3 regions of the Streptomyces sp. AM6-12 genome follow, and region 3 is predicted to be linked to each of the others. Evidence: riboswitches for the same ligand, from Rfam matches in the RefSeq annotation. Region 3 holds a riboswitch; each other region holds the start of a gene.
What was found. Region 3 has a riboswitch for cobalamin ahead of ACE4Q9_RS06265 (DUF4430 domain-containing protein). Riboswitches for the same ligand answer to the same signal wherever they lie in the genome.

Region 1 (9,855 bases), 4.3 Mb from region 3:
GCTCGGGGAGCTGTGGGACACGGGTCACCTCCGTTGGCCGTATCCCTTCAGGCGTTCCCCGACTTCGGCGAGTTGTGCCTCCGTCAGCAGAGACGGGGTCAGACCCGGCACCGAGGAGGCGGTCAGCCAGAGGCGGCACATCCACTCCAGCTGGGCGGTGCGGTCGTACGCCTGGTCGAGGGTGGCGCCGTAGGTGAGGGTGCCGTGGTTCTGGAGAAGGCAGCCGGAGCGGCCGTCGAGGGCCTGGAGCATGTGCGCGGCCAACGCGTCGGTGCCGTAGGCGGCGTAGGGCGCCACGCGTACGGGACCGCCGAGGGCGGCGGCCATGTAGTGGACCAGCGGCAGCTCGGGCACCAGCGTGGAGACCGCGGTGGCGTGCACGGCGTGGGTGTGGACGACCGCCTGTGCGCCGGTGGTGCGGTAGACGGCGAGGTGCATGGGCAGCTCGCTGGTCGGCACCAGCGTGCCGAGCACCTGACGGCCGGTGAGGTCCACGCCGGTGATGTCGTCCGGGGTGAGCCGGTCGTAAGGCATACCCGAGGGGGTGACCAGCACCACGTCCCCGACGCGCACGGAGACATTGCCGGAGGTGCCGACGACCAGCCCGCCGGCGACGCTCCGCCGTGCCGTCGCCACCAGCTCCGCCCACCGCCTGGCCGCTTCCCCGCGCACTTCTCCGCCCGTCTCCCGCAGCTTGGAGGTCATGTCCGCGATCCTGCCAGCCACTTGTACACCAGGAGGCCGGTCGCCGCATTTCCGCCCGCGGTTCCGCACCCCCAAAAGGGTGCATATCAGGCCAAACGCTAAGAATCTCCCCAGATTCAACGATCAGCGGCCCTTGAATGAGCCCTCCTGCCCGCCGGGCGATCCGGTCGTCCGTCACCCCCGGGGAGTTGGCACATGGCCCGTGACCGCATCCACCTCCGCCGCCGCGCCGGTGCCCTCGCGGCCACCGCGGCGACACTCGCCCTGACCTGCGCCACCGCCGCCGCGGCCGGTCCCTCGGGCCGGATCGCGAGCCTGCCCAAGGGGCACGACGTGTCGTCCCACCAGCGGAACGTGGACTGGCCGGCCGCCCGGTCCGGCGGGGCGCGCTTCGTCTACGTCAAGGCGACCGAGTCCACTGGCTACCAGAACCCCTACTTCCACCAGCAGTACGACGGTGCGCGCGACGCCGGACTGATCCGCGGCGCCTACCACTTCGCGCTGCCCGACAGGTCCTCCGGCGCCCGGCAGGCCAAGTACTTCGTGGCGCACGGCGGCGACTGGCAGCCGGACGGCTGGACGCTGCCGCCCGCACTGGACATCGAGTACAACCCGTACAGCGCGAAGCACCCCTGCTACAGGCTGGGCTGGAAGCGCATGAAGTCCTGGATCTGGTCGTTCAGCGACGAGATGGTCCGCGAGACCGGCCGCCGTCCCGTGATCTACACCACAGCCCACTGGTGGAAGCAGTGCACCGGCGACAGCCACGCCTTCGCCTCCCGCCACCCCCTGTGGATCGCCCGTCACGGCTCCTCGGGGCCGGGCAGGCTGCCGGGCGGCTGGCAGTCCTGGACCTTCTGGCAGTACGCCACCGCGGGCCGGCTGCCGGGTGACCAGAATCTCTTCAACGGCAGCTCCAGCGGGCTGCGGACCTTCGCCGCGGACTGGTAGCCCAAGGGGCACACGGGCACGCCCGGTTCGGGGAGGGGAAGCGGAGCCTCACCCGCCCGATGCGGACACTCCCGTGCCCGCCCCAGTTCATCTTCCGTTCACCCAGGTTGCCTACGTTCATCCGGACAACGACCTCGAACGATTGCCTGGGTAAATGGAAAGCTTCTCGCTGATCCTCGCGATTGTGGTGGTTACCGCACTCGCGTTTGATTTCACGAACGGTTTCCACGACACCGCGAACGCGATGGCCACCACCATCTCCACAGGCGCGATGAAGCCGAAGCTCGCGGTAGCCATGTCCGCCACCCTCAACCTGGTGGGCGCCTTCCTCTCCGTGGAGGTCGCCAACACGATCTCCAAGGGTCTCGTCGACGAGAGCGGCATCCGTCCCGAGGTCATCTTCGCCGCCCTGGTCGGCGCGATCCTCTGGAACCTGCTGACCTGGCTGGTGGGCCTGCCCTCCAGCTCCTCGCACGCGCTGATGGGCGGTCTGATCGGCGCGGCCGTCGCCTCCGCCGGATTCGGCGCCGTGCACGGCGGCGTGCTGGTCACCAAGGTGCTGCTGCCCGCGGTCGCCGCGCCGGTCGTGGCCGGTGTCGCCGCGCTGGTGGCGACCCGGTTCTCCTACGCCGCCGGCGGCAAGTCCGGGGGCGAGGCCACCCGCAAGGGCTTCCGCGCCGGCCAGGTCGCCTCGGCCGCGCTGGTCTCCCTCGCGCACGGCACCAACGACGCGCAGAAGACGATGGGCGTCATCACCCTGGCGCTGATCGCGGGCGGTGCCATCGCCCCCGGCTCCAACCCTCCCACCTGGGTGATCCTCTCCGCGGGCCTGGCCATCGCGCTCGGCACCTACATCGGCGGCTGGCGCATCATCCGCACCATGGGCACGGGCCTGACCGATCTGGAGCCCCGTCAGGGCTTCGCCGCGCAGACCAGCGCCGCGACCGCCATCCTGGCCTCCTCCCACCTCGGCTTCTCCCTCTCCACCACCCACGTCGTCTCCGGCGCGGTGATGGGTGCGGGCCTCGGCCGCAAGGGCGGTGTGGTCCGCTGGTCCACCGCGACCCGGATGACCGTCGCCTGGGTGCTCACCCTGCCGGCCGCCGCGCTGGTCGGCGCGGGCGCCGAGGCCGTCACCGAACTCGGTGACGGGGGCACCGCCGCGGTCGCCGTCTTCCTGGTCGCCGCGAGCGCCTGGATCTACAAGCTGTCCCGGCGCGAGGTCATCGACCACACCAACGTGGTCGCCGAGCCGGCCGCGGAGCCGTCCGGCGTGGTGACCACCGCCATCGCCGCGGTGACCCCGCCGCCCACGGGCGCGATCGCCGACGACCTGACGGCCACCATCCCCGCCCCCGCGCCGGTCCCGGCCGTCGAGCAGACGGCCTCCGCCGTCCCGCCGGCCGCCACCGTCTGACCCCCAGCCCGTTCACCAAGGAAGCAACCCCATGAAGATCGACTGGGCGGCCATCGGCTCCGTCTTCGGCGTCAGCCTCGCCTTCACGGTGGGCCTGGTGGTCCTGTTCACCCTCGGCATCAACGGCCTGGCCCGGCGCGAGAAGGCCGCGGCCGAGGGCGGCTCGGCCACGCTCGCCGTCACCGGCGCCTACGTCTGCTTCGCGGCCTGCGCGGCGGCGGTGGCGTACGGCATCCTCCTGATCGTCTCCAAGTCCTGAGCCGTCAGGGCCCCGCAGCATCCTGACACCGAGAGGGCCCTGATCCCGAAAGGGCCCTGACCTCGAAGGCGGCACGGCCCGCGCCGCCCCGGCAGTCCCCGAGGCTCCCCTCCGCGACCCGCGGCAGGGGAGCCTCCGGCATGCCCGGCCACCCCGCGAGGTGTGGGGATCTGCACACTCCCGCAGGTCAACGGCAAGTTGACGGCCGTTCCGGGCGCATGGTGGACTGCCCACGCCATCTACGGCAGCAGGAGAGGAAGCCGGTGCGAATCCGGCGCGGTCCCGCCACTGTCACCGGGGAAGAACCCCCGGAGAGCCAGGAACTCTCGCCGCCGGATCACGTCGAACCAGGGCGCGGACACCCTGAGTGAGGACACATCGCCATGCTCGGCTGCCGAACGACCAGTACCAGGACCACTGTCGCGGTGCCCACGGCCGGCTGAGCCGATGGCCGCCGATCGCAGTTACGCGTACGGCGCCGCCGCCGGACTCCTCGGCGACCTCCTCCTCGGCGATCCCCGCCGCGGGCATCCGGTCGCCGCGTTCGGGCGTGCGGCCGCCGCCGTGGAAGGCGCGTTGTGGCACGACCACCGCGGCTGGGGCGCCCTGCACACCACCGTGTGCGCCGGTGGCGCCGTCGCGCTCGGAGCGCTGGCCGCACGCGTCGCCCGCCCCTCCCCCACCGCCGCCGTCGCCCTGACCGCCGCGGCCGCCTGGTCCGTCGTCGGCGGCACCTCCCTCGCCCGCGAGGCGCGGGCGATCGGCCGCGCCCTCGCGGCCGGGGACGTCGAGGCGGCCCGCGCGCGGCTGCCGCACCTGTGCGGCCGGGACCCGCAGGCGCTGGACGCCGACGGGATCGCCCGGGCCGTGGTCGAGTCGGTCGCCGAGAACACCTCCGACGCGGTCGTGGGCGCCCTGGTGTGGGGTGCGGCCGCCGGGGTGCCGGGGCTGCTCGGCTTCCGGGCCGTCAACACCCTGGACGCGATGGTGGGTCACAAGTCCGCCAGGTACCGCCGCTTCGGCTGGGCGTCCGCGCGCCTGGACGACGTGGCCGGCTGGCCGGGGGCCCGGCTGACCGCCGTACTCGCCGCGGCGGCCGGACCCGATCCGCGCGGCGCCGTACGGGCCTGGCGCGCGGACGCCCGCCGGCATCCGAGCCCCAACGCCGGTCCCGTGGAGGCCAGTTTCGCGGGCGCCCTCGGCGTGCGCCTGGGCGGCACCCTCTCCTACGGCGGCCGGACCGAGCACCGTCCCGTGCTCAACGGCGTCACCGGACGGGCCGTCCGGATCCCCGACATCGAGCGGGCGGTACGGCTCTCCCGCCGCGTCGGCCTGCTCGCGCTCGGCGCCACACTCGCCGCGCGCCACCTCGTCAACGGACTGAAGGGACGCGGGAAGTGAACGGTGGTCTCCTCGTCGCCGGCACCACCTCCGACGCCGGCAAGAGCGTCGTGACGGCCGGGATCTGCCGGTGGCTGGTGCGCCAGGGCGTGAAGGTCGCGCCGTTCAAGGCGCAGAACATGTCCCTGAACTCCTTCGTCACCCGCGAGGGCGCCGAGATCGGGCGCGCCCAGGCCATGCAGGCCCAGGCCTGCCGGATCGAACCGACCGCGCTGATGAACCCGGTGCTGCTCAAGCCGGGCGGCGAACAGAGCAGTCAGGTGGTGCTGCTGGGCAAGCCGGTGGGCGAGCTGAGCGCGCGCGGCTACCACGGCGGCCGCCAGCAGCGGCTCCTGGGCACCGTGCTGGACTGCCTGGCCGAGCTGCGCGGACAGTACGACGCGGTGATCTGCGAGGGCGCGGGCAGCCCGGCCGAGATCAATCTGCGCCGCACCGACATCGTCAACATGGGCATCGCGCGCGGCGCCCGGCTGCCCGTGCTCGTCGTCGGCGACATCGACCGCGGCGGCGTCTTCGCCTCCTTCTTCGGCACCGTCGCCCTGCTCTCGCCCGAGGACCAGGAGCTGGTCGCGGGGTTCCTGGTGAACAAGTTCCGCGGCGATGTCTCGCTGCTGGAACCGGGCCTCGACATGCTCAAGGGCCTCACCGGGCGCCCGGCGTACGGCGTGCTGCCGTTCCAACACGGTCTCGGCATCGACGAGGAGGACGGCCTGCGCGTCTCGCTGCGGGGCGCGGTGCGCGAGTCGGCCGTCGCTCCCCCGCTCGGCGCGGACGTGCTGCGCGTCGCCGTCTGCGCGATCCCGCTGATGTCCAACTTCACGGACGTGGACGCGCTGGCCGCCGAACCCGGCGTCGTGGTGCGCTTCGTGGACCGCCCGGAGGAACTGGCCGACGCCGATCTGGCCGTCGTCCCCGGCACCCGCGGCACGGTCCGGGCGCTGCGGTGGCTGCGCGAGCGCGGCCTCGCCGACGCGCTCGCCCGCAGGGCCGCCGAACACCGGCCCGTGCTCGGCATCTGCGGCGGCTTCCAGATCCTCGGCGAGCACATCGAGGACGAGGTCGAGTCGCGGGCCGGCGCGGTCACCGGACTCGGACTGCTGCCCGTGCGGGTGCGCTTCGCCCGCGAGAAGACCCTCGCCCGCCCCCGTGGGCAGGCCCTCGGCGAACCGGTCGAGGGCTACGAGATCCACCACGGCGTCGCCCGGGTCGACGGCGGCGAAGCCTTCCTGGACGGCTGCCGGGTGGGCACCACCTGGGGCACCCACTGGCACGGCGCACTGGAGTCGGACGGCTTCCGCCGGGCCTTCCTGCGCGAGGTGGCCGCCGCCGCGGGCCGCCGCTTCGTGCCCGCGCCGGACACCTCCTTCGCCGCGCTGCGCGAGGAGCAGCTCGACCGGCTCGGCGACCTGATCGAACAGCACGCGGACACGGACGCGCTGTGGCGGCTCATCGAGTCCGGCGCGCCGCAAGGACTGCCCTTCATCCCACCGGGAGCGCCCGCATGAGCACAGTGTTGTTGTTGTCCACCGCCGACACCGATCTGCTGGCGGCACGGGCGTGTGGCGCCGGCTATCTGATCGGCAACCCCACCCGCGTCGACGTCGCCGGGGAGCTGCCGCGGCTGCTGGCCGGCGCCGACCTCGCCGTCGTACGGCTCCTCGGCGGCAAGCGCGCCTGGGAGGACGGGCTGGCCGTGCTGAAGGCGTCCGGTGTCCCGGCGGTGCTGCTGGGCGGCGAGACGGTGCCGGACGCGGAGCTGATGGCCGAGTCGACCGTGCCCGCCGGGGTGGTCGCGGAGGCGCTGCGCTACCTGGTCGAGGGCGGCCCGGACAATCTGCGGGAGCTGTCCCGGTTCCTGTCCGACACCGTGCTGCTGACCGGCGAGGGCTTCGAGGAGCCGCGCCGGATGCCGGAGTACGGCGTCCACGGCGCCTACGAAGTCCAGGACGGCCGCCCGACGGTGGGCGTGCTGTTCTACCGGGCCCATGAACTCAGCGGCAACACCGCCTTCGTGGACACCCTGTGCACGGCGATCGAGGCTCAGGGCGCCAACGCCCTCCCGGTGTACTGCGGTTCGCTGCGCGGCGCCGACGCCGGGCTGTACGAGCTGCTGGGCCGGGCCGACGCGCTGGTGGCCACCGTGCTCGCGGCCGGCGGCACCCACGCCTCCGAGGCGTCGGCGGGCGGCGACGAGGAGGCCTGGGACATCGGCGCCCTCGCGGATCTCAACATCCCTGTGCTGCAAGGGCTGTGCCTCACCTCCTCGCGCGCCGCGTGGGACGCCTCGGACGCCGCGCTCTCCCCCATGGACGCGGCGATGCAGGTCGCCATCCCGGAGTTCGACGGCCGGCTGATCACCGTGCCGTTCTCCTTCAAGGAGCAGGGCCCCGACGAGGTCCCGGTGTACGTCGCCGACCCCGAGCGGGCCGCGCGGGTCGCCGGGATCGCCGCGCGCCACGCACGCCTCGGGTACAAGCCGAACGCCGAGAAGCGCGTCGCCCTCGTCTTCACCGCGTACCCGACCAAGCACTCCCGGGTCGGCAACGCGGTCGGCCTGGACACGCCCGCGTCGGCGGTCCGGGTGCTGGACGCGCTGCGGGACGCCGGGTACTCGCTCACCGCATACCCGTCCGGCGGCGACGAGTTGATCCACCGGCTGATCGAGGCCGGCGGGCACGACGTGGAGTGGCTGACCGAGGAGCAGCTGGCCGCCGCGCCCGCGCGGGTGCCGCTGGCCGACTACCGGGCCTGGTTCGAGAGGCTCGACCCCGAGCTGCGGGAGGCCATGACCGAGGCGTGGGGCGAGCCGCCGGGCAACCTGTACGTGGACGGCGACGACATCGTGCTCGCCTCCCTTCAGTTCGGCAACGTGGTCGTGATGATCCAGCCGCCGCGCGGTTTCGGCGAGAACCCGATCGCGATCTACCACGACCCCGACATGCCGCCCTCCCACCACTACCTGGCGGCCTACCGCTGGCTGGAGCACAGCTTCGGCGCGGACGCGATCGTGCACATGGGCAAGCACGGCACCATGGAGTGGCTGCCGGGCAAAGGCCTCGGCCTGTCCCGCGGCTGCGCGCCGGACGCGGTGCTCGGCGAACTCCCGCTGATCTACCCGTTCATCGTCAACGACCCCGGCGAGGGCACCCAGGCCAAGCGGCGCGGGCACGCCACCGTGGTGGACCACCTGGTGCCGCCGATGGCCCGCGCCGACACCTACGGCGACCTCGCCAAGCTGGAACAGCTGCTGGACGAGTACGCGCTCGTCTCCGACCTCGACCCGGCGAAGGCGCCGGCCGTCCGCGCCCAGATCTGGACCCTGGTCAAGGCCGCCGAGCTCCACCACGACCTGCATGTGGACGAGCAGCCGGACGACGAGGCGTTCGACGAGTTCGTGATGCACATCGACGGCTATCTGTGCGAGATCAAGGACGTGCAGATCCGCGACGGGCTGCACATCCTCGGCGGCGGCCCGGTCGGCGAGCCCCGCGTCAACCTCGTCCTCGCCGTGCTGCGCGCCTCTCAGGTGTGGGGCGGCCGGGCGAACGCGCTGCCCGGCCTGCGGGCCGCTCTCGCCGAACATTTCGGGCTGGTGGAGAAGGAGTTGCTGGCCGGGCCGGGCGCGCCCGTGAAGGTACCGGTGGAGCTGACGGACCTGGTGGCGGGGCCGGCGCGAACGGCCGCCGACGCGATCGACCTGCTGGAGCAGCTGTGCCGGCGGATCGCGGAGGGCATGGAGGCGCGGGTCTGGGCGCGCGAGGCGGTGCGGGGCGTCGTACGGGACGTGCTCGGCGGTGTCGAACTCCCGGACGCGGTGGCCGTGCTGGAGTTCGCCTGCGACGAGGTCGTGCCCCGGCTCGCGCGCACCACGGACGAGATCGGACACATCCTGCGGGCGCTGGACGGCGGTTACGTCCCGGCGGGCCCGTCCGGTTCGCCGACCCGCGGCCTGGTGAACGTCCTGCCGACCGGCCGCAACTTCTACTCCGTCGATCCCAAGGCGATCCCGTCCCGGCTGAGCTGGGAGGTCGGGCAGTCGCTCGCGGACTCGCTGGTGCAGCGGTATCTGGCCGACACCGGCGCGTACCCGAAGTCCGTGGGCCTGACGGTATGGGGCACGTCCGCGATGCGCACCCAGGGCGACGACATCGCCGAGATCCTGGCGCTGCTGGGCTGCCGTCCGGTCTGGGACGACGCCTCGCGCCGGGTGACCGGCTTCGAGGTGATCCCCCCGGCCGAGCTGGGGCGCCCGCGCATCGACGTCACGGTCCGCATCTCCGGCTTCTTCCGGGACGCGTTCCCGCACGTGGTCGGGCTGATCGACGACGCGGTGCGCGCGGTGGCCGAGCTGGACGAGCCGGCCGAGGCCAACTACGTACGGGCGCACGTGGACGAGGACAGCGCCGGGCACGGCGACCGACGCCGGGCCACGGCCCGCATCTTCGGCTCCAAGCCGGGCGCGTACGGCGCGGGCCTGCTGCCGCTGATCGACGCGCGGAACTGGCGCTCGGACGCGGACCTCGCCGAGGTGTACGCGGTGTGGGGCGGCTACGCGTACGGCAGGGGCCTGGACGGGCGGGCGGCGCGCGGGGACATGGAGACGGCGTTCAGGCGGATCGCGGTGGCGGCGAAGAACGTCGACACCAGGGAGCACGATCTGGTCGACGCCGACGACTACTTCCAGTACCACGGCGGCATGGTGGCCATGGTGCGGCACCTGACCGGCGCCAACCCCGAGGCGTACGTGGGTGATTCGGCGGTCCCGGACCAGGTGAAGACGCGCACCTTGGGCGAGGAGACGCACCGCGTCTTCCGGGCACGGGTGGTCAACCCGCGCTGGATGGCCGCGATGCGCAGGCACGGGTACAAGGGCGCCTTCGAGATGGCGGCGACCGTGGACTACCTGTTCGGGTACGACGCCACGGCGGGCGTGGTCGACGACTGGATGTACGAGAAGCTGTCCGCCGAGTACGTCTTCGACCCGCAGAACCGGGATTTCATGAAGAAGTCCAACCCGTGGGCGCTGCGCGGCGTCACGGAACGGCTTCTGGAGGCGGCGGACCGGGGCCTGTGGGCCGAGCCGGACGCGGACACGCTGGAGCGGCTGCGCGCCACCTATCTG
Region 2 (9,855 bases), on a different contig from region 3:
TGCTGCTCATCGGCATCGTGACGCTGGACTTCAACACCGGCGCCGAGTTCCGGATCGTCTCCTGGATCGTCCTGGTGCCCGGCCTGGCCGCCGCGGTCTGCGGGGTGGGGACCACGGCCGGTTTCGCCGTGGTGTCCCTCGTGACGTACGTCCTCGTGGACAACGCCTGGCCCCGGCAGTACGAGGCGGGTCTGCCCGACTTCGTGCTGGTCGCGCTGGGCGGTGTGCTGGCCACCCTGGTGGCGGCACTGCGGGTGCGGCAGCAGCGGCGCATGCTGCGCATGCAGGACATCCTGGAGACCTCGGTACGGGCCGTACTGCGCCCGCTGCCCGAACGCTGGGCCGGTCTGGAGCAGGCGGGCGTGTATCTCGCCGCGGATGTCGAGGCGCAGGTCGGGGGCGACTTCTACGACATCCAGCCCAGCCCCTACGGCACCCGTGTCCTCGTCGGCGATGTGCAGGGCAAGGGACTCGGCGCGGTGGAGGCGGCGGCTGCGCTGCTCGGTACCTTCCGCGAGGCCGCCTACCACGAGGACGACCTCCGGACGGTCGCCGAGCGGCTGGAGATCCGGATGCTGCGGCACCGGGTGCACACCGTCGCGATCGGCCGGGAGGACCGCGACCGGTTCGCCACGGCCGTGCTCGTCGCCTTCTCCAGGGACGCGCCCGGAACGGTCGATGTCGTCAACTTCGGGCACGAAGCACCGCTCGCGGTCGGGTCGCACGGGGTACGCGAGCTGCCCGCGGGAGACGGGGTGCCGCTCGGCCTCGGCGATCTCGTCGGCGGGCTGCCACCGACCCACCGGGTGCCGCTCGCACAGGGGGAGACGCTGCTGCTCGTCACCGACGGGGTGACCGAGGCCCGTGACCGCGAGGGCGAGTTCTACGACCTGTACGGCGATGTCGCCGCCGCGGTCACCGCCGATCCGGGCTGCGCCGCGCCCGGCCCCCTGGTCCGCCGGGTCCGCGACGGCGTGCTCCGGCACAGCGGGCGTCGGCTGGCCGACGACACCACGGTCTACGCGGTCCGACGCCTCCCTCAGACGGAGGCGTGCCCGGGAACGGGCCCGCTGCCGGGAGCGCGGGAGCGGGGCTTCTCGGCGAAGGAGGGGTACTTCTGAGCCGGGGGTACCACCCGGACTACAGGCGTACGACGACGAGGGCGACGTCGTCCCGGCCGCCGCCGGCCACGCCGAGACGGGCCAGCACGGTGTCGGCCAGCCGCTCGGGCCCGAGGCGACCGCACTCGGCGAGGACATCCCTCAGCCGGTTCAGACCGGTGTCGATGTCCTCCTCGCGGCGCTCGATGAGCCCGTCCGTGTAGAGCACCAGCGTGTCGCCCTGCTTGTACGGGAGGCTGGCCTGCGGGCGGGGCACATGCTGCGGGCGCGCGCCCAGCGGCGGGTCGGTGGCCTGGTCCAGCAGCTCGGTCGTGCCGTCGCCCTTCACCAGCACCGGGGGCGGGTGCCCGGCGCTGCTGTAGGTGATCAGCCGGCTCCGCCGGTCCACGATGGTCTTGACCGCGGTCGTGCCCAGCGCGTCGTCGATCGACCGGGCGTACAGCCCCAGCACCTCCAGCGCCTGCGCGGGGCGCGGCAGGGCACGCACGGCCGCCGACAGGGCGCTGCGCAGCATGCCCATGACCGCGGCGGCCTGGAGGCCGTGCCCGATGACGTCGCCCACCGCCAGCGCCAACTGGTCCGGGGGAATGTCCACGACGTCGTACCAGTCGCCGCACACGTTCAGGGACCCCACCGCCGGCTGATAGCGCACCACCACGTCCTCGGCGTGATGGGCCAGGTCGGGGGTGCGCAGCATGGCCTCCTGCAAGGTGACGGCGACCTCGCGTTCGCGGGTGTGGGCCTGGCGCAGCTCCTCGTTCAGCCGCTGGAGCTCCCGCGCCCGTGCGTACAGCTCCGCCTCCAGCGACTCGGCCGCCCCCGGATTCCAGTCCACTCGGGCGCCCGCGGGATCGGCGGCCCGGCGGGACTTGACGAACGCGGTCACGTCCTCGCCCCGGTGGATGATCCACGCCACCTGCCCGTCCGGGCCGCACACCGGGGTGTTCACCGGGGACCACCAGCGCTCCTCGAACATGCCGGGCCGGTGCGGGACGGGGATGTCGTACTTCTGGAGCGGCATCGTGTCGGGTCTCCGGGTGGCCAGCACCCGGTGCAGGGAGGCGTTCATGTTCCGCACGCCGTCGGATTCCGGATCGTCGGGGTTATCCGGGAACGCCTGGAAGATGTGCTGGCCCACCAGGTCGTCCCGCGTGCGTCCGGTGACCGCCAGATAGGCGCGGTTGACGTCCACGATCACCAGATCCGGGCCCAGCACCAGGCACGGAGTCGGTACGGCCGCGAACAGGGCCGCGTGGTCCACTGGTGCCGCCATCTCGTCGCTCCTCGTGCCCGCTGCCGCCGGTGACCTGCCCTCCAACCTAGGCCGCGCCCGCGGTGCCCGCCCGGTCTGCGTCACCCGCCCGGCCCCCGCCGGCGGGGCGCGGGCCCGCCGGGGCAAGGGATCAGGACGCGTACGGTGCCAGGGGTTGCCGTCGGTGCCCGTGACGACGATGGAGGACACCCAGCCGCCGTCGCTCACGCCCCAGATGGAGACGCCGCTCCCGGCGATGGCGCCCATGGACCTCCAACCGTGCCAACTGCCGTCGGCCCGGCTCCAGTTCGTCCGCACCGCCTGGACGGTGCCGATGACGGAGATCTGCCTCGTGCCGTTCGGGAGCGCCTCGGACGCCACGCCGCGTCAGCCGGCGCGCTCGCCGGTCCAGCCGTTGGCGAGCAGGTCGAAGATCCGGCCGAGGGCGGCGTCGGGGTCCCGGGACCCGCGGACGAGAACGGGCGCCTCCAGCGCGAAGTGGGCCAGCGCCCGGCAGCCCGGATCGTCGGCGGGCAGCCCGGCGTCCTCGGCGATCGCCGCGGCCAGGACGTGCTCGTGCCGCAGCCACATCCTGCGGGCGTACTCGCGCAGCGCAGGGGTGGTGTCGACCAGGCGCAGGAAGTCGTCGAACCGGGGGTCGGCATGGACCCGCCGGGAGGTTTCGCCCAGCAGCATTTGGTGCAGGGCCCCCGGTACGGACTGCCCGGCGGGGCGCTCGCGGACCGCCGCGACCAGGGCCGCCTCCCGGTCCCCGTCCTGGTCGAAGACCAGCGCCTCCTTGCCGTCGGGGAAGTGCTTGAACAGCGTCGTCACGGAGACGTCGGCCGCGTCGGCGATCTCCCGCACCCCGACCTCGTCATAGCCCCGCTCGGAGAACAGGCGCAGTGCCGCGTCGGCGAGGGCCTGGCGGGTGGCTGCCTTCTTGCGCTCTCGGCGCCCCATCTCGGTCACGCCGTCACTTTACCGCCTTCATGGACTCGCTTCGAAGGTTTAGCTGTTACGCTTTTTTAGCGGTTACACCCAGACGGGTGCTGTCGTGACGCGTTCGCGACCCGTGCCACCCGAGGAAGAGGTCCCGATGACGAACACCACGCCCCGGATCTGTGTGATCGGCGGCGGCCCCGCCGGTCTGACCTGCGCCCGCGTCCTGCAAGGGCACGGCATCGAGGTCACCGTGTACGACGCCGACGAGGCCGTTGACTCCCGCGACACCGGCGGCACGCTCGACCTGCACGCCGACTCCGGGCAGATCGCCCTCGAGGACGCCGGGCTGCTCGACGCCTTCATGGCGGGGGCCCGCCCGGAGGGGCAGGCCGGCACCCGCCGCGACCACCACGGCACGGTGCTGGCGGAGTTCACCCCTGAACCCGGCGACGCGGCCGCACCGGAGATCGACCGCGGCCGGCTGCGCCGGATGATCTACGACCACCTGCGGTCCGGCACCGTCCGCTGGGGCCACCGGCTCGTCGGCGTGACCCCGCTCGGCGACGGCCGCCACCGCCTGGAGTTCGCGGACGGCACCACCACGGAGGCCGGCCTGGTGATCGGTGCCGACGGGGCGTGGTCGAAGGTCCGCCCCCTGGTCAGCGACGCCACCCCCCGGCACCTCGGGGTCTGCTTCCTGGACGTCCGGTACGACGAGGTCGACTCCCGCCACCCCGACGTCGCCGGGATCGTCGGCGCCGGCCACCTGTTCGCCAACGACAACGACGGCCGCGCGGTGATCCTCCAGCGCAACGGCGACGGCGTGGTCCGCGGCTACATCGCGTTCCGCGCGGCACCGGACTGGCACGTCGGGGCGGGTGTGGACCTCACCGACCGGGGAAGCGTCCGCTCCCACCTCGTACGGAAATTCGGGCACTGGTCGCAGGCCATGCGCGCGCTGATCGTCCGCAACGACGGCGACTACGTGCCGCGGGCCTTCTGGGCCCTGCCCGCCCCGCTCACCTGGGAACACGTCCCCGGTGTCACCCTGATCGGCGACGCGGCCCACCTGATGGCGCCCTTCGGCGGCCACGGCGCCAACCTCGCGATGCTGGACGGCGCGGAACTCGCGCACGCCGTCAGCCGCGCGGTCGGCCCCGATCCGGCCGCCACCCTGGACGAGGCGGTCGCCCGCTACGAGTCGGACATGTTCGCCCGCTCCGGCGACCTGGCCGTGAACGCGAACGAGGCCCTGGTGCGGTTCTTCACCACCACCGACGAGCCGGACCTGCCGCCGGACCCCGAGCAGGAACACCGGGACTACCTCGCCCGCGCGGAGTCCTACCGGCGGGAGCGTGCCCAGCGGGCGGGCGAACACACCGGCGCCTGAACGCCCGTCCGGCAACCGCCCGCCGGCTTCCCCCGGGCTTGCTGCTTCGCTGGTCAGGCTCCTCGCGCCCGAGGGGGCTTGCCCTTGGCGAACAGCCACGCGTCGAAGATCCCGGTCAGGTCCTTGCCGGACTCGCTCTCGCACAGCGTGAGGAACTGCCCGGTGTCGGCGTTGCCATGCCGGTGCCGGCGCGTCCAGGTGTGGAGTATGCGGAAGAAGTCCTCGTCGCCGACGGCCTTGCGTACCTGGTCCAGGACCATGGCACCGCGTCCGTAGACGGGCGGGTCGGACACCCGTCCTCCGCTGGGCGGATCGGCGGGCGGGAAGGCCCAGATGCCCTCGGCCTCGTCGTCCGTTCCGTCGTAGAAGGCCTGGAAGATCTCGTCGGTGCTCCTGCCGCCCCGCTGCTCCTCCCAGAGCCACTCCGCGTAGGTGGCCATCCCCTCGCTGAGCCACATGTCCTTCCACCGTCGCGGGGTCACGGAGTTGCCGAACCACTGGTGTCCCAGCTCGTGCACCAGCAGCGACTCGTCCGGCGCTTCGGCGAAATAGGGCTTGGTCTGGGTCTCCAGGGCGTAGTCGAGCCCGGGCAGGTGGTCGACGACGGCGCCGGTCGAGGAGAAGGGGTAAGGGCCGAAGAGTTCAGCGGCCCAGTCGACGATCTCGGGCACCAGGCGCGGGACGGCGGCCGCGTCCTCGGACTCGTCGGGATCGACGGCGACGTAGACGGGCAGGTGATCGCGTGTCCAGCCGTTGTGGACGTCGAAGTAGCCGACGGAGACGTGGGCGAGGTAGCTGGACATGGGCTCCGCGGTGCGCCAATGCCGTGTCACCGTCCCGCCCTTGTCCCGCTCCGCGATCAGCTCGCCGTTGCTCACCACGTCGTAGAAGTCGCCGTCCGCGTCCCTGGGCACGGTGACCCGAATGTCGTACATCGCCTTGTCCGACGGGTGGTGATTGCCGGGGAACCAGGTCATGGAGCCGGTCGGCTCGCCCAGGGCGGCCGAGCCGTCGTCGGTCTCGATCCAGCCTTCGAGCCCTCCGTCGTCGCCCTCGACCGCTCGCGGCGTGCCGTCGTAGGCGATGACCGTTTCGAAGACCTCGCCTTCCTTGACCGACTTCGCCGGTGTCACCACCAACTCGTTTCCCGAGCGGGCGACGTGAGCCCGCGCCCCCTGCACCGTGGCGGTCCGTACCCGCAGGCCCGACAGGTCGAGGTCGAAGCGGCTCAGGTTCTGTGTGGCCCGAGCGGTGATGACCGCCGTGCCTTTCAAGTGGTTGCCTTCCGGCGTGTAGTCCAGCGTCAGCCCGTAATGCGTCACGTCGTAGCCGCCGTTGCCGAGGGTGGGGAACAGCCGGTCACCGACTCCGGCCGCACCGGGGAGCGCGGCGGCGATCCCGTCCCCCGGCGCGCAGCCGGCGCAGGTCGTCGTCAGGGCCAGGAGCAGTGCCGCCGCCGGAGCCCAGCCGGACCGGGAGCGCGAGGCGGCCGACCGGGGCCGGCGGTCCGTCGTGGTGCGAGGTCCCATCTCGTGTCTCCCGTCGGTCGATTGCAGCACGCGAGAGGTCAGAAAGCCTGAAGCAACCCATGGTTGCCTCAAGGTCGGTAAAAATATTTCCGCCCTGGCCGAATCACCAGGGCGTGTCCGAAGGCGGTGTCGGTCCCGCGCAAGGATGTGATCTTGGATACCTGAACGACCGCGTGGTTGTGCGGGGATGGGTGGTCGGCCCTACGGTGGGCGGGCCGTGGTGTTCGGGAAGACCGGTGACAACCCTTCGCGGGGTTCAGGCCGGAGCGGCCCTCGCCACTGTGATCGGGGAGTATCCGTCCCAGTTGTGCATGGTCACTGTCCGCCGCCCGGCGGACGGGAAGGCCGGGACGGACACGCGCACACCCGTAAGCCAGGAGACCGGCCACGGCACTTCACGAAGAGATCCACGAGGTGCTGGAGCGTGACCGTATGACCCTGCCCACAGAGTCGACCCGTTTTCGTTGGCGGCGCGAGGACACCGTCCGTACCGCCGGACTGCTCATGGTGATCGCCGTCCTGCACGTCGTCGCGTTCGGCATCCTGTTCCTGCTGGTCGTACCGGGCCACTACGAGGTCGGATCCAAGGCGTTCGGGATCGGCCTCGGGGTGACCGCGTACACGCTGGGCATGCGGCACGCCTTCGACGCCGATCACATCGCCGCGATCGACAACACCACCCGCAAGCTGATGGCCGACGGCAAGCGGCCGGTGTCCGTCGGCTTCTGGTTCGCGCTCGGCCACTCCAGCGTGGTGGTCGTCATGGCGGCCCTGGTCGCGGGAGGCACACAGCTCGCCGGCACCCTGCTCGACGACAACTCCCGTACCCACCAGACCCTCGGCGTCGTCGGCACCACCGTCTCCGGGACCTTCCTCTACCTCATCGCGGCGCTCAACCTCGTGGCGCTCGCGGGCATCCTGCGGGTCTTCCGGGCGATGCGAGCGGGCACGTACGACGAGGCCGCCCTCGAACAGCACCTGGATTCGCGGGGGTTCATGAACCGCTTCCTGGGCCGCGCCACCAAGTCGATCACCCGCCCCGGTCAGATGTTCCCGCTGGGCTTCCTGTTCGGCCTCGGCTTCGACACCGCGACCGAGGTCACCCTGATGGTGATGGCGGGCAGCGGTGCCGCGGCCGGGCTTCCCTGGTACGCGATCCTGTGCCTGCCGCTGCTGTTCGCGGCGGGGATGAGCCTGTTCGACACGCTCGACGGCACCTTCATGAACTTCGCTTACCAGTGGGCGTTCTCCAACCCGGTGCGCAAGGTGTTCTACAACCTCACCATCACCGGCCTGTCCATCGCGGTCGCCTTCCTGATCGGCACCATCGAACTGGTCGGGGTGCTGCACGAGAAGCTCGATCTGAGCGACGCGGTGACCGGCTGGATCGCCGGGCTCGACCTGGACAACGTCGGGTACGTCATCGTCGGCCTGTTCGTGGTCGTCTGGGGGGCGGCGCTGGCGTACTGGCGGCTGGCCAGGGTGGAGCAGAGGTGGGCCGGCCGGCTCGGCGACGGTGGCTGACGCCCGCCGGAGCGGGATCCTCAGCCACGGTGGGCCTCGACGTCGCCGTTGACGGTGCGCAGAGCCAGCCGGTACCGGTGGTCGGCGGAGCGCGCGGCCGGAACGCCCACGGCGGAGCGGCCGTTGACGGTGCGCGCGTCCGTCGCGTACGGCGGGGCGTCCGCCGGCAGGGTGACCCGCACGGAGCCGTTGCGGGTCACCCCGTCGAGCGTGCCGGGCGAGGTCGCGCACAGCAGGTCGACATCGCCGTTGACCGTCTCGGCGGCCACGCCACGGGCCGCCAGGCCGGTAGCGCGGACGGAGCCGTTACGGGTCACCAGACGCTGGCGGGCACCCTTCGTGCCCGAATCCCGCACGGTGACGTCACCGTTGACGGTGCTCAGGCTCAACTCGCCCCGCACACCGGTCACATCGATCCCGGCGTCGTGGGCCCGCACGGTGAGCGTGACGCCGGTCGGCACATGGACGAGCGGCATACCGCCGCAGTTGCCCTTGGCCCGGTCGTCACCCTCGTCGCAGGGCAGGTCGAGGGTGTGCGTGCCCCCGTGCCCGCCCCAGCGGGCGAGGGTCGCGTCGTCCACCGACACGCTGCCGTCGTCCGTCCCGACGACGCGTACGCCGCCCTGAGTGGTGATGACGAGACGACCGCCGTCCGCGAGGACGGCCCTCTCGAACTGCCCGCCGCGTGCGCCGCGCACGGCTCCGGGCAGCGGCAGCTCACCGCCGCCGTGATCACAGGCCGTCAGCGCGAGAAGCGGCAGCAGCGCACACCCGGCCCACGTCACGCGGCCGGTACGACGGGACGTGCGCCCGGAATCCGGACGGCTCGGTCGGCTCCATGAAGATGTCATGGAACTGCGGGTGCCCGCCGGGGCCGGTTGTCGTGCACATCGCCCGGTCCCGACGAGGCCGTCGGGTGAACATCGTCCCCTCCCACCGCACCCCTCTCCCGCTTCCGGCACCGGACACCGACCCGCCCGCCACCACCGGCGTTCTCGTCACCAGCGGGGGCAGGAGCAAGGCCGTGCCGGTTCTTCCATGCCCGGCGCGCACGATGCCCGGCTCGCACGGCCGGTCGGTGAGGACGGAGGGGCAGGTCTTGTTCGAGGACTTCGAGACCAGGCGGGTCGAGACGGAGGAAGCGTCGATCTTCGTGCGCCACGGCGGGGAAGGACCGCCCCTGGTGCTGCTGCACGGCCACCCCCGGACCTCCGCGACCTGGCATCGCGTCGCCCCGCTCCTCGTCCAAAGCGGTTTCACCGTGGTCTGCCCCGACCTGCGGGGATACGGCCGCTCCACCGGCCCGGCGCCCACCGCCGACCACGCCGGGTACGCCAAGCGAGCCGTCGCCGGTGACGTGGTGGAGGTGATGCGCGCCCTCGGCCACGACCGGTTCGCACTCGCCGGACACGACCGCGGAGGCGCCGTCGCGCTGCGGCTCGCCCTCGATCACCCGCACGCGGTCTCGCGCGTGGCGTTCCTCGACTGCCTGCCGATCACCGAGCACCTCTCCCGCATCACGGCGACGTTCGCCACGCAGTGGTGGCACTGGTTCTTCTTCGCCCAGCCGGACATCCCCGAACGCGTCATCAACGCCGACCCGGACAGCTGGTACCGCGGCGATCCCCGGAGGATGGGACAGGAGAACTACGACGAGTGGCGCGCGGCCACGCGCAACCCGGACGTGGTGCGGGCCATGCTGGAGGACTACCGGGCGGGCCTCACCATCGACCGGCGGCACGAGGAGGCCGACCGCGCCGCCGGCGCCCGTATCCACTGCCCGGCGCTGGCCCTCTGGTCCCGCCGGGACGACCTGGAGGACCTGTACGGAGACCCGGTGAAGATCTGGCGGCGATGGGCCCCGGACGTCCGCGGCCACGGCATCGACGCCGGACACCACGTGGCCGAAGAAGCCCCCGAAGCGCTCGCGTCCTCCCTCACGAGCTTTTTCACCGGCCGGCCCTCCCCGGCGGTCCCGCAGCCGGCAGAGGGGGCGTGACCGCGGGCGGCAGGAGACCGCGCGCGGCAGGAAAAGTCACCCGCCGCACGGTGATCACCGCTCATACGAAGATCACCCGGCCACACAGACGATCA
Region 3 (9,855 bases):
GGGACCGCCGCGGTGGACGTGACGCCCGGCGGTGACACGAGCAAGAACGCGAGAACCGTCTACCGCAACCTGCTGTCCACCTCGGGCTGGCCGTCGTCGTCCCCCGTCGTCACCGACTACGAGCGCGCCACGCTGAACGCCTACGCCGCAGGCATCGACCCGGCCCGGGTCTCCGCCTCCCGCAACCTGATCGCCGACATCTACGGCTACTGGCAGACCTCCGAGCCGGGCTACATCGGCCCGTCCGCCAACTTCAACGGCACCGTCTTCGCAGCCCTCGCCCTGAACGGCGCCAAGACCCAGGCCGGGCAGGCCCGCATCCCGCAGGCGCTGCGCGACGCCGTCGTCACCCGCCTGCGGGCCAACCAGCACAACGACGGCGGCTGGAACTACAGCAAGGCCGAGGGCAATCCCAGCCAGCTCTCCGCCGCGAGCGACATCGACATGACCGGAGCCGCGATGGCCGCGCTGTGCGTGTCGGGCGTGCCGAACACCGACACCGACATCGTGCAGGCCAAGGCGTTCCTCAAGAGCAAGCTCGTGCCGAACAGCGGCGCCTTCAACGCCATGTTCGGCGTCAACACCGATTCCAACGGATGGGCGGTATCCGGCCTCAACGCCTGCGGCATCGACCCGCAGACCGGTGACTTCCGCACCTCCATGGGCAAGACACCGGTGGACTTCCTGATCGCGCAGCAGTTCAACCCGGGCGGCGGATTCAAGTACCTGCCCTCCGACACCTCCCCGACGGCGTACTCCTCGATCGACGGACTGCGGGCGGTGGCTGGCGGCGGCTTCACGGCCACGCCGCCGGTACCCACCACGCCGGGTGCGCCGCAGTGGGTCGGCCAGTCCTCCCTCACCTCCGGTACGGCGACGAAGCTGGCGCTCACCGTGGACGACGGCGCGGGCAACCTGAAGGTGTGCTCCGTCGCCCTTACCCCGACCGGCTCGACGACCACACTGGGCGCCGTCCTCGACGCGGCCACGAGCGGCGCGACGCCGTCCGGCTGCGTCACGAGTGTGGCCCCGTCCTCCGGCACCGGCACCATCACGGCTGTCAACGGCAAGGCCAACAGCGGATCCAACACGTGGAAGGTCAGCATCGACGGCTCGTCGTTCACCTCCGCCACGCGGGGCGCGGTCGTCGGCGTCGGTGACACGATCGCCGTGCGCTGGGGCGCCTGACGGCAGCCCTGTCGGACGCGGCGGGACCTAGAGTCGGGGTATGCGCATCGTCTCCCTGCTGCCCGCCGCGACCGACATCGTCGCCGAGCTCGGACTGTCGGACCAGCTGGTCGGCCGCACCCACGAGTGCGACTGGCCACCGCGCGAGGTGGCATCCGTACCCGTGGTGACCGGCGCGGACCTCGACCAGGACGCGCTGTCCAGCAGGGAGATCTCCGACGCCGTCGGCGGGTCGGCGCACTCGGGCTCGTCGCTGTACACGCTCGACACCGAGGCGCTGGCTGCCCTGCGTCCCGACGTGATCCTCACCCAGGACTTGTGCGACGTGTGCGCAGTCTCGTACGAGAAGGTCAGCCGCACGGTACGACTGCTCGACGCCGACACCCGTGTCCTCAGCCTGGAGCCCCGCACCCTCGACGACGTCCTGGACTGCCTGGTCACGGTGGGCGAGCTGCTCGGCGTACGGGACCACGCCGAGCGCAAGCGAGCGGCGCTGCTGGCCCGGCTGGACCGGGTCCGTGAGGCGATCGCGCGACGTGCCCGGCCACGGGTGGTGGCGATCGAGTGGCTCGACCCGCTGTGGCCGGCCGGGCACTGGGTGCCCGAGCAGATCACGGCCGCCGGCGGCGAACCTCTCCTCGCCGCGCCGGGCGAGCACACCAAGCCGATGACCTGGGAGGCGGTACGCGCCGCACAGCCGGACGTGGTCATGGTCCTGCCGTGCGGCTTCCCGCCCGAACGCACCCTGCGTGAAGCCGCATTGCTCACCGGACTGCCAGGCTGGTCGGACCTGCCCGCCGTCCGGTCCGACCGTGTGTGGGTGCTGGACGGACCGTCCTACTTCAACCGCCCGGGGCCACGAGTGGTGCGCGGTGCGGAGGTGATCGCCCACCTCCTGCACGGCGTGCGGACCGGAGAGCCGGTCACACCGGTCGAGGCACGTCCGTTCCCCAGCCGGTGACGACGAGGAGGGATCAGAACGCCGTCCAGGTGAACGCCACCTTGTCACCGGCGTTCAGCTTGAACTGGCAGCCGCCCACCGGGGTGGACGTGCCGTTGACCGAGATGTTCCAGTAGGCGCTCCCACCACCGCTAACGTTCTTGATGGTGTCGACCGAGTAGTCGTCGAACGATGTGTACCAGGTGCCGTCCCAGGTGAAGTGCCGCTTGCTCGCGGCATCGTCGAGGGCCGCCGTCGGCGTCGGCACGGCGGACGGGTTGGCGCCGCCGTTGGTGCCGTCGCATCTGTGCGTACCGCCGGTCGCGGTGGTGACCTCGTGACCGCGGGTTCTGATCTTCCCCTTGAACAGCACGCCGTCCGGTCCCTGCACGGTCAGGGTCACCTTGACGGGAGCGTTCGTGCCCGGCGTGCTGTCGGCGTGCGCGACGGCCGGCGCGGAGGCGAGGGCGAGTCCGAGGGCGGTTGCGGCCATCATGGTGCGACGTGCGGATGTACGGTGCAAGGCTCGAGCCTTCCTGATGGGGTGGCCCGCAGCCCATCGCCGTACGAGCGGGCCGGCACCTGGGTTGGCGGGCCCGTCGCCGTGCTGTACGACGACTGGACGCACCAGGCCAGGGTGACCCGAACGAGGCTCTCGGCTCCGCGCTGCAGACCATGACAGTGGGAAGCGATCACGGCACGCGCCGGGTATCCCGACTCGCAGCCTCACGGCCGCACACGGTTGCAGGTCAGCGCCGGTCTCCCACCGGCTTCCCCCAGTCACGCGCCTATGCGGTTGTCGTGCTGACAGCTCGCGCGCACACCGATCACCGTCCTGTGTGCGGTCGAACTGTGCTCATTGTATGGGGATTTGACGAGCCTCAGTCAGACTTCGCGACATCAGGTCTCCGGCGTTACGGGGGCGGAGCCCAACGGCGCGCAAGCCTCAGGAAGTAACAGTGCGGCGTGGAGGGGTGAAGGCATACAGGTCGAGGATGTCCGGCAACGGAGTGACTCCCGGGCCGCCGGCGCGTACCCAGGCGATGATGTCCTCCGTCGCGTCCGTGTCGTTGACGAGCCCCAGCCACACCGGCCGCGCACCGGCGGCACGGCCCACGGCGGACGGCTGTACGACGATGACGTTGGCCTGATCGCACACGTCAAGGCAGTCGGAGATGCGCACCGGCACCTCCGCCCGCAGTCGCGCGGTCTGTGCGGCGTGATCGATTCCGGTCACCTTGGGGCTGCCACAGCAGCAATCGCGGCATACGACCACTCGGCACGGCACCGGACCGTTCGCCTCCATAGGCGCGCCTGACGCCTCTTCCGTCGGCCTCTCGGGCATCACACCACTCCCCTCCCGGGGAGATCCGCCCCGGCGTTGCTGGAGGAGGCGACCGCGTGAGTCTCCTGGCTCCCGGGTCGCCGCTCGCCCCGCCTTCCCACCCGTTCCTGGGGCGGTGGCCTGCCGGAACTCGCTCACCGGTCACAGTGGCGGGACCGCGCCGGATTCACACCGGCTTCCTCGGACCGCCGTCGCCTTATGTCGCCGGTCATCATCCCATCACTGCCGCGACACCGTCACCTGCCCACCGCGCGGAAGGGCTCCCGCGACGGCGTGCCCGCGGGAGCCCTTCGTACGCGCCTGCCGTGACCAGTGACAAGACGATCACGAGCAGGACATCCGGGGGGCTACGTCGTCAGGGCGGCAGCAGGCTGTCGCCGCGCTCCCCGGCGGCCACCTAGCCTCGCGCTTTCACGAGGTGGGCTGTCCGACAGGCGGTCAGGAAAGCAGAAAGTGCCTCTGACCAGCAAGAATGAGGATTGTCGAGGTCCTTGTTCCTGCCGCCGCCGGAGGCACTTCCCAGGTGAAGCACTCTATCGGGTCCTACCCGCGTGTCCGTGTCCAGGACGACGGCCGCCAGGTCGTCTCCCAGGCCGGTTCGGTCCTGCTCGTCGAAACGGTCCGCAAGACCGGTCTTGACCAGGCCATATCCCAGGCTCTGGCTCCCTGGCGGAAGCCGCGGGCCGTCCACGATCCAGGCAAGGCCCTCCTGGACGTCGCTCTGACGGTCGCACTGGGCGGGGACTGCCTCGCGGATGTCGCGATGCTGCGGTGTGAGCCGGCCGTCTTCGGCCCGGTCGCCTCCGACCCGACCATCTCCCGCCTGATCGACACCCTCGCCACCTCCGGCGAGAAAGCCCTGCAGGCCATCCGCTCCGCACGGTCCGAAGTCCGTAGTCGTGCCTGGTCGTTGGCTGGCAAGAACGCCCCGGACGCCCACGGCCAGGTCGTCATCGATCTCGACGGCGTCCTCGTGATCGCCCACTCCGACAAGGAGGACGCGGCCGCGACCTGGAAGAAGACCTACGGCCATCACCCGCTGACGGCTTTCCTCGACCACGGACCGGGCGGAACCGGTGAGCCCGTCGCCGCCCTCCTCAGGCCGGGAAACGCGGGTTCCAACACGGCAGCCGACCACATCACCACCGCCCAACTTGCCCTGGCCCAGCTGCCGAAGCACTACCGGCGAGGGAGGCAGACCCTGATCCGCACCGACTCCGCGGGCGGCACCCACGACTTCGTTTCCTGGCTCGCCCAGCGCGGACGATGGCTGTCCTACTCGGTCGGCATGGTGATCACCGAAGCGATCCACGAACACGTACTGAAGGTCCCCGCCTCAGCCTGGACCCCGGCCGTCGAGACCGACGGTGAGGCCCGTGACGGGGCCTGGGTCGCCGAACTCGCCGGCAAGGTCCTGGACGGCTGGCCGAAGGGCATGCGACTGATCGTCCGAAAGGAACGTCCCCATCCTGGCGCCCAATTGAGGATCACGGACGCGGACGGCATGCGGATCACGTGCTTCGCGACCAACACCCCTGACCGGCCGATCGCCGAGCTCGAACTCCGCCACCGCCTGCGGGCCCGGGCCGAGGACCGGATCCGGGCCGCCCGGGCCACCGGCCTGCGCAACCTGCCCCTCCACACGACAGCCCAGAACAAGGTCTGGCTCGAGATCGTCCAGATCGCCCTCGACCTGCTCGCCTGGATGCCCATGCTCGCACTCACCGGCAAGGCCCGACTCTGGGAACCCCGCCGCCTGCGGTTCCGCCTGATCTCCGCGGCCGCTCAGCTCGTCACCACCGGCCGACGCAGGATTCTCCGCCTCGCCCAACACTGGCCCTGGGCAGGCGAGATCACCGCCGCCCTCGAACGGCTCGCGCTCCTCCCCAGCCCCGGCTGACCAGCAACCTTCCACCGTCCCAACGACGACATCACCCGCCCCGGGCAGTGGAACCCGGCGCTCACCCGACGCGACAGCCGGGCCGCCGGCCTGCCCACCATCAGCTCCGGAAAGCGAAAGGGTCCACCGACTCCGCCGGCGGACCCTCATGCAAGATCGAGGCTAGCGCACGCCACCGCCTGCCAGTTGGCAGTGGCACGCCCTCGAACCGGCCCCGCCTCCGCTGTACTGACGGGACAGACGCCGCCGAGGCAAGGCCAGCAAACAGGCGAGACGACTTACATCGATCGCATCAGAACGGCGCTTCTCTGGCACCCGTGGAAGGCACCGTATCTGGGAGCGGTGCGCCTGCGGGAAGCGGCAGGTTGGTGACGACGAACTGGTTCAGGATGTCATCGCGATCCATGAACATGATCTGGCTCCGCTTCGCCGCGTCCAAAGCGTTGCCCAGCCAGTTGCGGGCAGCCTTGGTGATCTCCCCGCCGGCCACGATGAACGCGTGGTCGACAAGAACGCGCCGGTTGGTCTCGGGGTCGAAGATCTCGTGCGCCAGCATCATCAGGGCCTGGTTGTGGATCTCGGCGATGTTGGCATTGCCCGCCCTGGACCTTCCGGTGGCGTCCAGCTTTCCGCGCTTCACCTGGATGCCGAAGTACAGGAAGTGCTGGGTCGGCAGGGTGTACCGCATCCAGATGTCCTTGCCGTACTCCAGCGCCTTGTCCCGGTGCCCGGCCGCCGTGATCCGGTGAAAACCCAGCTGCCGGAACAGTGGCAGCAGCACTTCCTCAATGAGTGCATCCTCGCTGCACGTGTCCAGAAACGCGGCAAGTGCGGTACGCCGCTGCATCTCGGCAACGCTCAACGGACGATGTGGGTTCTTGGCCAACATCGAGACAGTGTTCGTTCCGATATGGCGCAGGTAGCAGTGCTGGTCCTCCCCGTAGAAGGCTTCGAACCCTTCCCGGGCGAGCGCATTGTTCAGCAAGCGCAGGGCATTGGGCCGGTCGAGACCCTCATTGAGGGCATCCGCCGGATTCATCAGGTGGTCGATCACCTTACAGAAGGACTCCGGTGGGTGCGAAGGCCCCTCGTGCGGCTCTGCCAGCAATTGTTCCAGCACCCCTGCGACCCAGCGGTGCCGCGTCGAACCGTCGTGTTCCCAATCCATGTCGAGTTCGGCGAAAAACTCAGTGATGTAGCTGCTTGAGCGATACGGAAAATATGCAGGCTCGGCATCAGCTTGAGGATCCGCCGCACCGAGGTTCCCGCAAATGAGGTCGCCAAGCATTTCCAGCGTTCGCTTTCTGAACTTCACAACGCCCTCCCCAGAGCCGCTCCCCCAGCCACCGCGTGCGGACTATTGTGCCCTGTCACCGCAGAACGCCCGGCACGTACGACCAAGTCCGGTTTCATCACGGGGTGCAGCACCAGCGATGGCCACGACGTCGCACATCCACCCGCCCGGCTTCCCTGCGGGGCCGCGTGACCTCATGGGTCCCGTCTTGCTGGCTGCGATCGCAAATCCAGCGTCGCCAAGCGCATCACAGGAACACGAACTGCATGAGGAGTCGAGCGCGTCATGCGCGCAAGCACAGTCGAGCTCGAAGACGAAGCCCCACCGGAGTGCTCCCGTGGGGCTTCGTCTCGTGGCTCCGGCCGAGGCCCCGCCGGCATGCTCCCCAGCGCGGCCTTGCCCTATCACCGGCCTGTCACAGGCGCTGTCACAGACGCCCCTATAACAGGGGGACGCCAGGTACCGCTCTGACCAGGTTGAAAACTTCTCGGGCGGCATATCGCTTGAGGCATCGGATGATCTCGCGTCGGGTCTTGCCTTCCTGGGTGCGGCGTTCGTAGTACGCCTGGGTGCGCGGGTCATGGCGCAGCCGGGTGAAGACGATGCGGTGCAGGGCGGCGTTGGCCTGCCGGTCGCCGCCGTAGTTGAGCCGACGCGTGCGCCGCCGGCCGGAGGAGTACTCGATGGGGCTGACTCCGCAAAGGGCAGCAAAGGATGCCTCGGTGTTCAGCCGCTCTGGGTTGTCCCCCATGGTGATCAGGAGAGTGACCGCGCTGTCCGGACCGATACCCACCGGTACGAGCAGCTGTGGGGCGTGACGTTCGACGAGCCCAGTTAGGCGCTGTTTCAGCTCGTCGATCTGTCCAGTGAGCTGCTCGATACGCTCGGCGAGCATGCGCAACGTCAGGTGGGTGGCCTGGGTCACCGCGTCCTCGTCTCCCCCACCGTTGTGCGAGGCGAGGCGCGCACAGGTGCGGAACAGCTCGGCATTGCCCAGGCTGCACAGCTGTTCCCGCAGGGCGGGGTCCGCGATGACCAGGACGGCCTTGAGCTGGTTGATCGCCTGGGTACGGGCCTTGACCGCGGAGTCCTTGGCGAGTTTGTAGATCCGAGCACCGTGCACGGGACCGTCGCCGGACTTGGCCCGAGCCCGGGTGCGACCGCTGAGCACGGCCCGCGCGGCGGCCTGAGCGTCGAGCGGGTCTGACTTCCCCAGCAGCCGGCGGGCCGAGCGGTCAGGCCGGTTCACTTCGAACACCTGGATCTGCTGGGCCATTAGGTAGCGGGACAGGCCCGCGCCGAAAGTGCCGGTACCTTCCACCCCCGCTCGACGCACCGTCCCGCGCTTACGGGCCCACGCGAGCAGTTGCCGGTAGCCGGCCGCCGTCGCCGGAAAAAGCCCTCAACGTGGCCGGAGCAGTGCGGGAATGAGTTGACTCCCGCCCACTCGTGACCAGCAATGGCGGACAGCCGTCCGGCCTGCCCCGCGTCCGCGCCGGACGCGACGACCTCCGGGGCCTGACCCGACAACTCGTCCGCGTCGTCCACGTCCTGGAGCTCGAAGGCAACGCGCTGAGGGAAGCGAACGGCGTTCTTGAACAGGACCTGGCCGCGCGCCGCCCGGGCCGGCGCGGTTGAGCGGGGTCCCAGCCGGTCAGCTGCCGCAGGCGCAGCCCGCGGACTCCTTCGCCTCGGCCGGCGTCTGGGCCGGGTCGACGGACTGCTCGTCATGGGTGCAGCAGGCCGCAGTGCCGCAGCAGGCGTCCGGCGTGCCGTCCGCCCTCTTGCCCAGCGTGTCGGCGTCAGCCTTGACGACGTAGACCTCCCAGGGCTCCTGGCCCGGGCCGGTCACCCAGGTCTTGTCCTGGACGGCGTAGCAGCAGGAGGTGTCATTCTCCTCGAAGGTGGCCAGCCCCGCGTCCTTCAGTCGCGCGGTGGCGGCGGTGACCTGCTCGGTGCTCCCGACCTCGACGCCGAGGTGGTCCAGGCGGGTCTCCTCTCCGGCGTCGCCCTCGATGAGGACGAGCTTGAGCGGGGGCTCGGCGACGGCGAAGTTCGCGTAGCCGGGGCGAAGCTTGGCCGGCTCGGTGCCGAACAGCTTCGAGTAGAGTCTCTGCGCTCTGGATCGCGAGGAACAGGTTGTAGGCGTAGGGCGTGCTGGAGGCAGCCTCGCTGTAATCGCGACACACCGACGTGGGGGGTCATCGAAAAGGTGTCCGACCGGAAGAATCACGAAGAACACCAGCTCAGGGGCCGTTTTCGGGCTCATTGCTCCGCGCGTGCGCTGAGAGCGTCAAGACCAACAGCCCATCCCTCCTGATCACTCGCGACCTGCTCTCGGGACTCAAGGACAGCTTCCTCCTGCACCACCAGGAGGTGATCCGAACGGTCACTGCAGGGAAGACGAGCTGTCGACGCATGCCGGGATCCGGTCGGGGTAGGCGAACTGATTCGGGCTTGAACGGAGGAGGGAACATGGGCGACGTCGCCGCCCCCGGCAGGGAAAGTAGTGCCCTGTCCGGGGTTCGGGCGTGTTCTGGCGCCCTGCTCGGTGGAACGCTGGAAAACCTGCGGGAGTCCGCCATCGCGGTCGATGACGCCGGCCTCATCGTCGCGGTCAACAGCGCAGCCCTAAGCCTGCTGGGCAGGGGAGCCTCAGAGCTCGTAGGTCAGGACTTCCACGACCTGCTGCACCGGGACAGATACGGGCACTCGGTGCCGCGCTCGCGATGCTGGATGAGGAAGGCGCTGCTCACGGGGGATACCAGGCATGGCGACGCCGAGTGGTTCGTCCGCGGGGACGGCGTTCTGGTCCAGTTGTCCTGGCTGGTCACGCCCTACTCACCCGCTCCGGGCGGGACAGGTGCGCTGATGGTGTTGTACGAACCGAAGCCAGGGGACGTGCGCCACAGCGATGGCGGCCACTCCGCGCCGCTGACGGAACTGGACCGCCTGGCCTTGCTGGCAGAGACGACCACGCGGCTCACATCCACCCTGGACGCGGACGAGGCACTGCACCGACTGGCGGCCCTGACCGTGCCCCGGCTAGCGGACTGGGCCGTGTTCGATCTGCTCACCGAACGTGACGAAGTACGACGCGTTCTCGTGATGGAGTACAAGGACGGCATTCTCGTTGAGCGGGAGGACCTGCAAGGCCCGATGCCTCCGGGGCCGACAGAGTCACCGAT

Region 1: it holds a riboswitch for cobalamin, as region 3 does, so the genes downstream of both, ACE4Q9_RS25680 (cobalamin biosynthesis protein) here and ACE4Q9_RS06265 (DUF4430 domain-containing protein) in region 3, are expected to answer to the same signal.
Region 2: it holds a riboswitch for cobalamin, as region 3 does, so the genes downstream of both, ACE4Q9_RS32605 (HoxN/HupN/NixA family nickel/cobalt transporter) here and ACE4Q9_RS06265 (DUF4430 domain-containing protein) in region 3, are expected to answer to the same signal.

The regions. Positions count from the first base shown of each region.
Region 1 is NZ_JBIQWN010000001.1:5,643,356-5,653,210, reverse strand. It holds gene ACE4Q9_RS25700 (class II aldolase/adducin family protein) at 25-705, opposite strand; gene ACE4Q9_RS25695 (lysozyme) at 901-1,656, shown strand; gene ACE4Q9_RS25690 (anion permease) at 1,811-3,073, shown strand; gene ACE4Q9_RS25685 (hypothetical protein) at 3,105-3,332, shown strand; cobalamin riboswitch at 3,538-3,681, shown strand; gene ACE4Q9_RS25680 (cobalamin biosynthesis protein) at 3,780-4,733, shown strand; gene ACE4Q9_RS25675 (cobyric acid synthase) at 4,730-6,238, shown strand; gene cobN (cobaltochelatase subunit CobN) at 6,235-9,855, shown strand, end outside.
Region 2 is NZ_JBIQWN010000002.1:930,768-940,622, forward strand. It holds gene ACE4Q9_RS32580 (PP2C family protein-serine/threonine phosphatase) at 1-1,121, shown strand, start outside; gene ACE4Q9_RS32585 (PP2C family protein-serine/threonine phosphatase) at 1,141-2,394, opposite strand; gene ACE4Q9_RS32590 (TetR/AcrR family transcriptional regulator) at 2,761-3,336, opposite strand; gene ACE4Q9_RS32595 (FAD-dependent oxidoreductase) at 3,473-4,708, shown strand; gene ACE4Q9_RS32600 (M1 family metallopeptidase) at 4,762-6,237, opposite strand; cobalamin riboswitch at 6,439-6,642, shown strand; gene ACE4Q9_RS32605 (HoxN/HupN/NixA family nickel/cobalt transporter) at 6,670-7,761, shown strand; gene ACE4Q9_RS32610 (DUF4097 family beta strand repeat-containing protein) at 7,782-8,546, opposite strand; gene ACE4Q9_RS32615 (alpha/beta fold hydrolase) at 8,861-9,760, shown strand.
Region 3 is NZ_JBIQWN010000001.1:1,388,239-1,398,093, forward strand. It holds gene ACE4Q9_RS06255 (hypothetical protein) at 1-1,188, shown strand, start outside; gene ACE4Q9_RS06260 (cobalamin-binding protein) at 1,229-2,149, shown strand; gene ACE4Q9_RS06265 (DUF4430 domain-containing protein) at 2,163-2,651, opposite strand; cobalamin riboswitch at 2,814-2,958, opposite strand; gene ACE4Q9_RS06270 ((2Fe-2S) ferredoxin domain-containing protein) at 3,075-3,434, opposite strand; cobalamin riboswitch at 3,532-3,655, opposite strand; gene ACE4Q9_RS06275 (IS1380 family transposase) at 3,997-5,373, shown strand; gene ACE4Q9_RS06280 (hypothetical protein) at 5,666-6,688, opposite strand; gene ACE4Q9_RS06285 (IS110 family transposase) at 7,107-8,003, opposite strand; gene ACE4Q9_RS06290 (hypothetical protein) at 8,117-8,305, shown strand; gene ACE4Q9_RS06295 (ArsI/CadI family heavy metal resistance metalloenzyme) at 8,322-8,834, opposite strand; gene ACE4Q9_RS06300 (SpoIIE family protein phosphatase) at 9,143-9,855, shown strand, end outside.